Regions from separate parts of the Blastococcus sp. SYSU DS1021 genome, predicted to be linked through region 2. Evidence: riboswitches for the same ligand, from Rfam matches in the RefSeq annotation. Region 2 holds a riboswitch; the other holds the start of a gene.
The links. A riboswitch is a leader RNA that binds a small molecule or an ion and turns the genes downstream of it on or off. The one in region 2 is predicted to bind S-adenosylmethionine.
Positions count from the first base shown of each region.

Region 1: it holds a riboswitch for S-adenosylmethionine, as region 2 does, so the genes downstream of both, thrC (threonine synthase) here and ACI8AP_RS20415 (bifunctional o-acetylhomoserine/o-acetylserine sulfhydrylase) in region 2, are expected to answer to the same signal.

Region 1 covers NZ_JBJHAL010000004.1:70,808-76,459, reverse strand. The annotation lists gene ACI8AP_RS04295 (alpha/beta fold hydrolase) at 1-560, shown strand, start outside; gene ACI8AP_RS04290 (ABC transporter permease) at 557-1,447, shown strand; gene ACI8AP_RS04285 (hypothetical protein) at 1,489-1,665, shown strand; gene ACI8AP_RS04280 (HAD family hydrolase) at 1,670-2,491, opposite strand; SAM riboswitch class I at 2,550-2,678, shown strand; gene thrC (threonine synthase) at 2,691-3,992, shown strand; gene ACI8AP_RS04270 (cold-shock protein) at 4,218-4,418, shown strand; gene groL (chaperonin GroEL) at 4,805-5,652, shown strand, end outside.
Region 2 covers NZ_JBJHAL010000039.1:16,253-21,904, forward strand. The annotation lists gene ACI8AP_RS20400 (threonine aldolase family protein) at 1-839, opposite strand, end outside; gene ACI8AP_RS20405 (YdeI/OmpD-associated family protein) at 865-1,443, opposite strand; gene metX (homoserine O-acetyltransferase MetX) at 1,485-2,561, opposite strand; gene ACI8AP_RS20415 (bifunctional o-acetylhomoserine/o-acetylserine sulfhydrylase) at 2,564-3,856, opposite strand; SAM riboswitch class IV at 3,899-4,014, opposite strand; gene ACI8AP_RS20420 (hypothetical protein) at 4,102-4,617, opposite strand; gene ACI8AP_RS20425 (mechanosensitive ion channel family protein) at 4,614-5,510, opposite strand; gene ACI8AP_RS20430 (thioesterase family protein) at 5,620-5,652, opposite strand, start outside.

The DNA of each region.
Region 1 (5,652 bases), on a different contig from region 2:
CCATCGAGGTCGCCGGGCTCGGCGCCGCCATCGACCGGCCGGTGCGCCGGTACAGCCAGGGCATGCGCCAGCGGGTCGCCATCGCCCAGGCGATGCTGGGCCTGCCCGACCTGCTGGTCCTCGACGAACCGACCAACGGGCTCGACCCGCCGCAGATCCACGCGATGCGCGACGTGCTGCGCTCCTACGCGGCCACCGGGCGCACCGTGATCGTCTCCAGCCACCTGCTCAGCGAGATCGAGCAGACCTGCAGCCACGTGGTGGTCATGGCCAAGGGCCAGAAGATCGTGCAGGGCACGGTGGAGGAGATCGTCGGCACCGGTGGCTCGGTGCTCGTGGGCCTGGCCGACGACGCCGACACCGACCGGGCGATCGCCGTCCTCTCGTCGCTGCCCGGGGTCACCGGCGCGCGCGGCGACGACGGCCTGGTCGCCGAGCTGGACGGCGCCCGCCGCGCCGACGTGCTGCAGGCGCTGGTGTCCGCCGGTATCGCCGTCGAGCAGTTCACGCCGCGACGACGCCTGGAGGACGCCTTCCTGGCCCTGGTGGGGGAGTCATGAGCACGACCAGTCGATCCGTGGACTCCGAGCACGTGCAGTCGACCGGCGCGGTCGCCGGCTACCGGCCGGAGCGGACGCTCCGGCTGTCGGTGGAGCTGCGCCGGCAGTTCAAGCGCCGCCGCACGATCGGCGTGTTCGCGCTCATGGTGGCGCTCCCGCTGGTGCTCATCGCCGCCCTCCAGCTGGGCGCCAGCGAGGAGGCGGCGGAGAACAACCGGATCAACCTGGTCGACGTCGCGACGGCGAGCGGGCTGAACTTCACCCTGTTCGTGCTGTTCGCGACGACCAGCTTCTTCCTCGTGGTGGTCTACGCGCTCTTCTTCGGCGACACCGTGGCCGTCGAGGCGCAGTGGGGCTCGTTGCGGTACGCCCTGGCTACGCCGATCCCGCGGATGCGGCTGCTGCGGCAGAAGTGGCTGGCCGCCCTCGTGCAGTCGGTGGCGGCGCTGCTCACGCTCGCCGCGGTTGCTGTGGTCGCCGGTGGGATCGCGTTCGGCTTCGACGACATCCGGACGCCGGTCGGGGTGGGGATCGACCAGGGCGAGGGCATGCTGCGGCTGGCCGGGATGCTCGGCTACCTGGCCATCCACCTGCTCGTCGTCGGCGCGCTGGCGTTCTGGTTCTCCACCATCACCGACGCACCGCTGGCGGCGGTCGGTGGCGCGGTGTTCACCATGTTCGTCTTCGCCATCCTCGACCAGGTTGAGCAGCTCGGGTCGATCCGCGACTGGTTCCCGACGGCGGAGGAGTTCGCCTGGACCGACCTGCTGCAGACGCCGGTCGACGACGGCGACCTGTTCCGCGGCGTGATCCAGTCGCTGGTCTACATCGCCGTCTTCACGGCGCTCGGCTTCCGCCACTTCGCCCGCCGCGACGTCACCAGCTGACCCCCTGCCCGCAAGGCCGTCGCCGACGTAGCTTGTCCTGCATGAGCGGACTGTGGGGTCTCGTGGCCGGGGTCGTCTGCTTCGTCGTCCTGCTCCTGCTGTTGCCACTGCTCGGCGCGATCGGCTCCGTCGAGCTGGTGGTCATCGTGCTGGTGGCCGTCCTCGTCGGTGTGCTGGTCGCCGGACGGTCCCGTGCGGGGAGCGGCGGGAGCAGCTGAGCGCTCACAGGGACGCGCGTACCGCCTGGGCCCAGCCCTCGCCCATGGGGGCGTCGGTGACCGTCACGTTGGGGACGGCGGACAGCAGCTCGGCCATCCCGTCCACGGCGCCCCCGTTCGCGGTGATCCACAGCCGGCCCACCGCGGGCGCCATGTCGAGGTCGCTGACGCTGTCCCCGATCGCGACGGCATCGGCGGGGGTGAGGCCGCGCCGCTCCAGGTCCCAGGCGATCGCCGCGCCCTTGGAGATCCCGCGCGGCATCAGGTGGTAGACCCGCGGCGGCGCGGCGTCGTCGTCCAGGCCCATCCAGGAGGCCGCAGGGATCGCGCCGTTGTCCTTGAGCGTCAGCCAGCCCACGCCCCGCTCGGCCAGCCAGGCGTCGACGGCGAGGGCGTCGACCCGGCCGCGCAGCAGCGCATCGGTGGCGTGCGTGGCGTGCCACGGGGCGTGCCACTCCAGTCGCCCCGGGTGCTCGGCGATCAGCTCCTCGACGACGCCGAGCTCGGCCATCACCTCCATCGGCGTGCGGTCGCCGTACTCCTCGGGCAGCGCGCCGCGCAGGCGGTGGGTGTTCCGCCCGGAGCCCCAGCCGATCGTGGCGCCCAGTTCGGCGATGGCGCCGTCGGCGGCGAAGATCCGCGCGGCCTCCACCACCTGCTCGTACGTCCGGCCGCTGACCAGCACCAACGCCACTCCGGCGCGGTGCAGGTCGAGCAATGCGGCGGCCGGCCCGTCGGTCAGCTCCCGCCCGGCCGTGTGCCAGAAGGAGCCCCGCGGCCCCACCATCGTGCCGTCGAGGTCGGTGTAGACGACGCGCGCGCTCACCAGGCCATCCTGTCCGGCCGCTGGGCCCGGCTCGCGACTGGGTACAGTTCACGCCGTTCACTCATCCAGAGGGGCAGAGGGACACGGCCCGACGAAGCCCCGGCAACCGCCGCCTGCGCGCACGTGCAGCGGGAGGTGCCAATTCCGTCCCGCGCGGCTCGACGGCCCGCTGCGGGGAAGATGAGGAGGTAGTCGTCGCATGACCCTCACCGCTCCCGGATCCGTCCAGGCCGACTCCAGCGCCGGTGGCCCCGTGCCCCCGTGTCCCGCCCGCGGGCTCGTCTGCCGCAACTGCGGCGCCACGTTCGGGCTCATCGCCGAGCACGCCTGCGCCGAGTGCTTCGGGCCCCTGGAGGTCGACTACGACCCCGAGCTGATGAAGGCGGTGACCCGCGAGCAGATCGAGGCCGGGCCGCAGAACATCTGGCGCTACGTGGCCCTCCTGCCGGTGGGTCAGCACCCGGCCGACCGCGTCTCGCTGGACCCGGGCATGACCCCGCTGGTCCGCGCCGACCGGCTCGCCGCCGAGCTGGGCCTCACCGGCGGGCTGTGGGTGAAGGACGACTCGGCCAACCCCACCCACTCCTTCAAGGACCGCGTGGTCAGCCTCGCCGCGACCGCCGCCAAGGGGCTCGGGTACACGAAGATCGCCGCCGCCTCCACCGGCAACCTGGCCAACTCGGTGGCCGCGCACGCCGCCCGCGTCGGCCTGCCGTCGTTCGTCTTCATCCCGAGCGACCTGGAGCCCGGCAAGGTCGTCCAGTCGGCCGTCTACGGCCAGACCCTGGTCGCCGTCGACGGCTCCTACGACGACGTCAACCGGCTGACCAGCGAGCTCGCCGAGACCGACGAGTTCGAGGACACCGCCTTCGTCAACCAGAACGTGCGGCCCTACTACGCCGAGGGCTCCAAGACGATGGGCTACGAGATCGCCGAGCAGCTCGGCTGGCGGATCCCGGCCCAGGTCGTCATCCCCATGGCGTCGGGGTCGCTGCTCACCAAGGTGGACAAGGCCTTCCGCGAGCTCAGTGCCGCGGGCATCGTCGAGGCGACCGAGTGGACGATCTTCGGTGCGCAGTCGGCCGGCTGCGACCCGATCGCCACCGCCTTCGACAACGGGTGGGACGTCGTGAAGCCGGTGAAGCCCACCGGCATCGCCAAGTCGCTGAACATCGGCAACCCGGCCGATGGCCCCTACGCGCTCGACGCGATCCGCCGCACCGGCGGCTCGGTCGCCCGGGTCGGGGACGACGAGATCGTCCAGGGCATCCGCGACCTGGCCCGTACGACCGGCGTCTTCGCCGAGACCGCGGGCGGGGTGACCGTCGCCGTGCTGCGCAAGCTGGTGGAGGGCGGTCAGCTGGACCCGGCCAAGGAGACCGTCGTCCTCAACACCGGGGAGGGCCTGAAGACCCTCGACCCGCTGGAGCCGGTCGTCGGCCCCACGCACCGGGTCGAGCCGTCGCTGAAGTCGGTGCGGGCGGCCGGCCTCATCGGCTGAGCGGTCCGTCCGGCGGGAGCGTAGAGTCCGGGCCGGTTCCCCGGTCCGGGCGACGTCGTCGCCGGATCCGGGTGCGTCGTGCGCGCGTGGGGCTGTCACCTGCGCTTCTCTGCTGTACCGTCTCGCGCGGTTCGAGTTCCACGTTCGTGTTCGGCGGGCGGAAGAGCGAGACCCCGCCACATCGAGAGCGATGGGGCGCCGCACGCACGAAACGTGGGAGCACACGTGGCACAGGGCACCGTGAAGTGGTTCAACGCCGAGAAGGGCTTCGGCTTCATCGCAGTCGACGGCGGCGAGGACGTCTTCGTCCACTACTCGTCCATCCAGATGGACGGGTACAAGAGCCTCGACGAGGGGCAGCGGGTCGAGTTCGAGGTCGTCCAGGGCGCCAAGGGCCCCCAGGCCGACGCCGTCCGCAGCGCCTGAGAACCACTCGGCAACACCGGCCGAGGCCCGGTTCCCCACGGGGGACCGGGCCTCGGTCGTTCCGGGGGCTCGGTTCCCACCGCGTGCGCCCTTCCGGCAGGCTTGCTGTCCGGGTGATGGCGGCGGTCGACCAGGTGCCGCGGACCAGCCCGCCCCGGTGAGAGCCCCCCGGGGGGTGGGAACAGCCGGTCGAGGGACCCCGTTCTTGCACTCGCAGGGGTCGAGTGCCAGACTCAGTTCTGGCACTCAGGGCTCCTGAGTGCCAATCAGGTCGGAACGGTGAGGCACCGGTCCGTGGGCCGACGGAGCGTCCACGTCGCTGGTGTCGTCCGTCGCGGGCGCCGAACCCGGCCGTGCAGCGATCCATGCTCGGAGGACATCACCACATGGCCAAGATGATCGCGTTCAACGAAGAGGCGCGCCGCGGCCTCGAGCGAGGGATGAACACCCTCGCCGACGCCGTCAAGGTGACCCTCGGCCCCCGTGGCCGGAACGTCGTTCTTGAGAAGAAGTGGGGCGCGCCCACCATCACCAACGATGGTGTGAGCATCGCCAAGGAGATCGAGCTCGAGGACCCGTGGGAGAAGATCGGGGCCGAGCTCGTCAAGGAGGTCGCGAAGAAGACCGACGACGTCGCGGGTGACGGCACCACCACCGCCACCGTGCTCGCCCAGGCGCTCGTCCGCGAGGGTCTGCGCAACGTCGCCGCCGGCGCGAACCCGATGGCCCTGAAGAAGGGCATCGAGAAGGCCGTCGCCTCGGTCAGCGAGTACCTGCTCTCCACGGCCAAGGACGTCGAGACCAAGGAGCAGATCGCCGCCACCGCGTCGATCTCCGCCGCCGACCCCGCCATCGGTGAGCTCATCGCCGAGGCGATGGACAAGGTGGGCAAGGAAGGTGTCATCACCGTCGAGGAGAGCAACACCTTCGGCCTCGAGCTCGAGCTCACCGAGGGCATGCGCTTCGACAAGGGCTACATCTCGCCCTACTTCGTCACCGACACCGAGCGCATGGAGGCCGTCCTCGACGACCCGTACGTGCTCGTCGTCAACTCGAAGATCAGCTCGGTCAAGGACCTGCTCCCGCTGCTGGAGAAGGTCATGCAGTCGGGCAAGCCGCTGGCCATCATCAGCGAGGACGTCGAGGGCGAGGCCCTCGCGACCCTGGTCGTGAACAAGATCCGCGGCACCTTCAAGTCCGTCGCCGTCAAGGCCCCGGGCTTCGGTGACCGCCG
Region 2 (5,652 bases):
GGGACGACGGTGACACCCGGCAGGTCGCGGACGGCGTCGGCCACCTCGCGGGCGCGCGCCAGGTAGGCGGGCATCAGCGGCAGCCGCCGGCGCAGGCAGGCCAGCGCCGACGCCGCGCCCGGCCACATCCCGAACAGGGTGCCGCCCAGCCGCCGGCGCCACTCCCGGACCTCCGCGACGACGTCGGCCGGGCCGGCCAGGCAGCAGCCGGCCAGCGCGCCGATGCCCTTGTAGAAGCTGACGTAGACGGTGTCGAACAACCCGGCGATCTCGGCCGGCGTGCGGTCGTAGCCGGCCGAGGCCTCCCACAGCCGGGCGCCGTCCAGGTGCGCCGCGGCGCCGCGCTCCCAGGCCCAGGCCACCTGCGCGGCCAGGTCGTCCCACGGCGGCAGCCGCCCGCCCAGATCGCGCTGGGGCAGCTCCACCAGCAGCGCGGCAGGCAACTCGGCGACCGCGTCCAGATCGGTGCGCAACAGCGGCCCGTACCGGTTCCCCGCCGGGCGCAGCACCATGCCGTGCAGCCGCTCGAACGCCTGCTCCTCGTGCCGGATCAGGTGGCTCTCGGGGTGGCAGACGACGGTGCGCCGGCCGCGACGGTCCGCGTGCACGCGCAGCGCCGCCTGCTGCGCCATGACCCCGCTGGGCAGGTACGCCGCCGCCGGCAGGCCGAGCAGCCCGGCGACCTCGGCCTCCAGCTCGGCCACCACCCCGCCCTCGCCGTACCGGTCCGGGGCGGTGCCGGGCGGGACCGTGGCCAGCAGGTCGGCCGGCCGCCACTCGCCGTGCCCGGTCAGCGCGCGGGTGCAGGCCTCGCGCAGCGCGAGGAGGTCGTCGTCCACCCGGGAAGTCTCGCCCGCCGGGTGGTCAGTGGAAGCGGCGCCCCTCGGCGAGCATCTGCACGGCGGCGGCGATCCGCTTGGCCCGGCCCGCCGGCGTGACGGCGGTGTGCACCCGCCACAGGACGGCGTAGCGGTTCTGGCCGTCGAGGGCGTCGAAGGCGGCCCGCGCGCCGGGCTGCGCGTCCAGGGCCGCGGCGAGGTCGTCGGGCACGGTGATGGTGGCCGCGCCCGGATAGGCGCGTGCCCACCGGCCGTCGGCCTGCGCGGCCGCCACGGCGGCCAGGCCCGCCGGGCGCATCCGGCCCTCGGCGGTCAGCCGCTCCACGGTGGCGACGTTCTTCTGCGACCACACGCTGCGCGCGCGGCGCGGGGTCAGCCGCAGCAGGTGGTAGGAGTCGTCCAGCCGCTGGCCGCGCCCGTCGATCCAGCCGAAGCACAGGGCCGACTCGACGACCTGCGCCGCGGTGACGGAGGGGATGCCCGAGCCCTTGCGGGCGATCTGCACGTAGAGCCCCGGGGCGGTGGCGTGGTGGGCCTCCAGCCAGGCCTCCAGGGCGGGCTGGTCGGCGAACGGCAGCATCGGCAGATCCGTCGGCGCGGGCACGGCCCCATCCTGGACCCGCGGTACGACGGGTTCCGGAGATGTCAGCCCGCCAGCAGCTCGCGCAGCAGCGCGTCCACCGCGGGGCCCTCGACGAGGAAGCCGTCGTGGCCGTACGGGGAGGAGATCAGCCGCAGCGGGACGCCGAGCGCGTCGGCCACCCGCTGCTGCTGCTCCGGGGGGTACAGCCGGTCGCTGTCCACGCCGGCGACGAGCGCGCGGGCGGTCACCCGGGCCAGCGCCGCCTCGACGCCGCCGCGGCCCCGGCCGACGTCCCAGCTGTTCATCGCCTCGGTGAGGAGCACGTAGCTGCCGGCGTCGAACCGGCCGGTCAGCTTCGCCCCGTGGTGCTGCAGGTAGGAGGCGACCGCGTAGCGGCCGTCCTCCTGCACCCGGGTGCCGAAGCGCGCCTCCAGCTCCGCCGCGCTGCGGTAGGTGAGGTGGGCGATCCGCCGGGCGACGTCCAGGCCGTCCGCCGGCGGGTCGGCGAGCGGGTAGTCCCCGCCCCGCCAGCGGGGGTCGGCCCGCACGGCCGCCTGCTGCGTGGTCTGGGTGCCGATCTGGTCGGCCGAGGCGACGGCGGTCGAGGCGAGGAAGAAGAGCGCGGCCACCCGGCCGGGGAACGCGACCGCCCACTCCAGCGCCCGCATACCGCCCATCGAGCCGCCGGCGACGCACGCCCAGCGCCGCACGCCGAGCGCGTCGGCCAGGGCCGCCTCGGCGCGCACCTGGTCGCCGACGGTCACCCCGGGGAAGCGTGACCCCCACGGGGCGCCGTCGGGGGCGGCCGACGACGGCCCCGTCGTCCCCTGGCAGCCACCGAGCACGTTGGCGCAGACGACGAAGAACCGCTCGGTGTCCAGGGCGGCACCCGGGCCGACCACGCCGCTCCACCAGCCGGGCGTCGGGTGGCCGGGCCCGGCCGGCCCGACGACGTGGCTGTCACCGGTGAGCGCGTGCTCGATCAGCACCGCGTTCCCGCCGTCGGGCGCGAGCGTGCCCCAGCACTCGTAGGCGATGCGCACGCCGGGCAGGCTCCCGCCGCGTTCCAGCTCGAACGGGCCGGGCAGGTCGAGGAACCGGCGGTCGCCCGCCGGGTCGCCCTCGACCCACCCGCCCACCGTCAGGCCGACTTGGCGGCGCGGAACCCGGCCTCCAGGTCGGCGAGGATGTCCTCGATGCCCTCCAGGCCGACGGCGAGGCGCACCAGACCCGGCGTGACCCCGGTGGTCAGCTGCTCCTCGGGCGTGAGCTGGGAGTGCGTCGTGGAGGCGGGGTGGATGACCAGGCTGCGCACGTCGCCGATGTTGGCGACGTGGCTGTGCAGCTCCAGCGCCTCCACGAACCGCTTGCCGGCCTCGACGCCGCCGTGCAGCTCGAAGGTGAGGACGGCGCCGGCTCCCTTCGGCGCGTACTTCTGCTGCGCCGCGTGCCACGGCGAGGACGCCAGCCCCGGGTAGTTCACCCGCTCGACGGCGTCGTGGCCCTCGAGGAACTCGGCCACCCGCTGCGCGTTGGCGACGTGCCGCTCCATGCGCAGCGACAGCGTCTCGATGCCCTGCACCACGAGGAAGGCGTTGAACGGCGAGACCGCCGGCCCCAGGTCGCGCAGCAGCTGCACCCGGGCCTTGAGCACGAACGCCGGCGCGCCGAGGTCGGCGTAGACGACCCCGTGGTACGTCGGGTCGGCGGTGGTGAACATCGGGTGCCGGCCGCCGGTCCAGTCGAACGTGCCGCCGTCGACGATGAGCCCGGCGATGACGGTCCCGTGGCCGCCGAGGTACTTGGTGGCCGAGTGGACGACGACGTCGGCGCCGAACTCCAGCGGGCGGATCAGGTACGGCGTCGCGATGGTGTTGTCGACGATCAGCGGGACGCCGTTGCGGTGGGCGACACCGGCGACGGTCTCGATGTCGAGGATGTCGCCCTTCGGGTTGCCGATCGACTCGGCGAAGAACGCCCGGGTGTTCTCCTGGACGAGGGACTGCCAGTTCTCCGGGTCGTCGGGGTCCTCGACGAAGGAGACGGTGATGCCCATCTTCGGCAGCGAGTGGTGCAGCAGGTTGTAGGTGCCGCCGTAGAGCGAGGCGGACGCCACGATGTGGTCGCCGGCCTCGGCGAGGTTGAGGATCGCCAGGGTCTCCGCGGCCTGCCCGGAGGCGACGGCGAGCGCGGCGACGCCGCCCTCCAGCGACGCGACGCGCTGCTCCAGCGCGTCCTGCGTCGGGTTCATGATCCGCGTGTAGATGTTGCCCATCTCGGCCAGCGCGAACAGGTCCGCGGCGTGCTGGGTGTCGCGGAACTGGTAGGCCGTCGTCGCGTAGATGGGCAGTGCCCGGGCACCGGTGGCCGGGTCCGGGCTCGTGCCGGCGTGGATCTGCCGGGTCTCGAAGCTCCAGCTCTGCGGGTCGGTCATGCGCCGTCTCCTCTCGCTCGCGGAGACCCGCGGCGCACGGGAGCTCCGTCCTTGCCGGGGGGCGGGCGCCTCCCGGCCGGCTCTTCCCCTGGAGCACCTCAGACGGAGTAGAGGTTGCCGGGCAGCCAGCCAGGTGCTTCGCGCTGCCTCTCAGGAGCCGAGGTGATCCTAGGACGCGCCGCAGGGGAGTGCGCGCCGCCCCCGTGGCGGGACGGATGTCCCACGTGAAACACCGGCCCCGTCGGTCACCCGGTCGGGGAGGCGGGGTCCGTCTCGTCGCCGGTGCCCCCCGTGTCGCCGGTCGGCTCCGGTCCGGTGGTCTCCGGAGCCGTCGTGGTCGGCTCGGTGGTCGGGGACGGCGAGTCGGTCGTCGGGGTGCTGGGCCGGGACGTCGTCGTCGGGGCCGGCTCCGTCTCCTCGGTGGTCGTCGGCTCCGTCTCCTCGGTGGTGACCGGCTCGGTCTCCTCGGCCTGCTCGGTGACCTGGCCCCGGGTGTCCGGCTCGCCGGGGGCCGGCGGCTTGACGTTGAGGTACAGCGCGAAGACGGAGACGAACAGCACGGCGAGCACGACCGTGGAGGTGCGCGCCCGGCCCAGGTGCTTGGGCACGGCCGACCACCAGCGGTGGCGCGGCGCCGCGGTCGTGCCGGTGGGCGCCCCGGCATCGGCGGCCGCGGCGGCGGGCGCCGTGCTGACGACGGGTTCGTCGGAGGCCCGGGCGGTGGCGTCGGTCGGGTCGCGGCGCTCGTCGGGGGCGGTCACGAAACCTCCTCCTGGACGGCGGTCGCGCCGTCCCGCGCCGCGACCGAGGTGGTGGGCTGCGGCACCTGCATGCCCTGGCTGCGGAAGGCCTGGACGATGCGCGCCCGCAGGTCGCGGCCGACCTCGAACTGCTTGCCGGGGAGCGTGCGGGCGACCACCCGTACGTTCACCTCGTCCAGGCCGAGGGTCTCCACCCCCATGACCGTGGGCGGGTCGAGCAGCAGCGGCCGCATCGCCGGGTCCCGGAACGCCTCCCGGCCCACCTCCCGCAGGATCTCGTTGGCCCGGTTCACGTCCACCGTGGTCGGCACCGGCACGTCGACGACGGCGCGCGCCCAGTCGCGGGACAGGTTCACGACCTTGACGATCTGGCCGTTGGGCACGGTCACGACCTCGCCGTTGGGCGAGCGCACCCGCGTGACGCGCAGGGTGACGTCCTCGACGGTGCCGTTCGCCGGGTCGCCACCGCCCACGACCTGGATGGAGACGACGTCGCCGAACCCGTACTGGCGCTCGGTGATGATGAAGAAGCCGGCCAGCACGTCACCGACGATGCGCTGGGCGCCGAAGCCCAGGCCCACGCCGAGCACCGTGGCAGGCGCGACCAGGCCGGTCACCGGGATGCCGAGCCGGTCGAGGATGAAGAAGACCGAGATCGAGTAGATGAGCACGACCGCCGCCCAGGTGAGCACCTGGGTCAGCGAGTGGCGGTGCTTGGCCGCCTCCGACCGGACCAGCGCGTCCCCGCCGGTGGAGTTCCGGTCGATCCGGTCGGTGATCTTGTCGCCCACCCAGCCGACGAAGCGGGCGAGCAGGACCGAGCCGAGGACGATCAGCACCACTTCGAGACCCCGCCCGGACAGCCAGTCCAGCACGTCTCTCAGCGCGTCCACGGGGCGGCACTCCGATCATCGGGGGAAGCGGCCTCTCCACCTTGCGCACCGCCGCCCGGCGATGCCAGCCCGACCCGCCGCCCAGTGCCGGTGGTGACGGAGACATCGCTCACGGCGTCTCCCGCGGCTCGACGAACAGCGA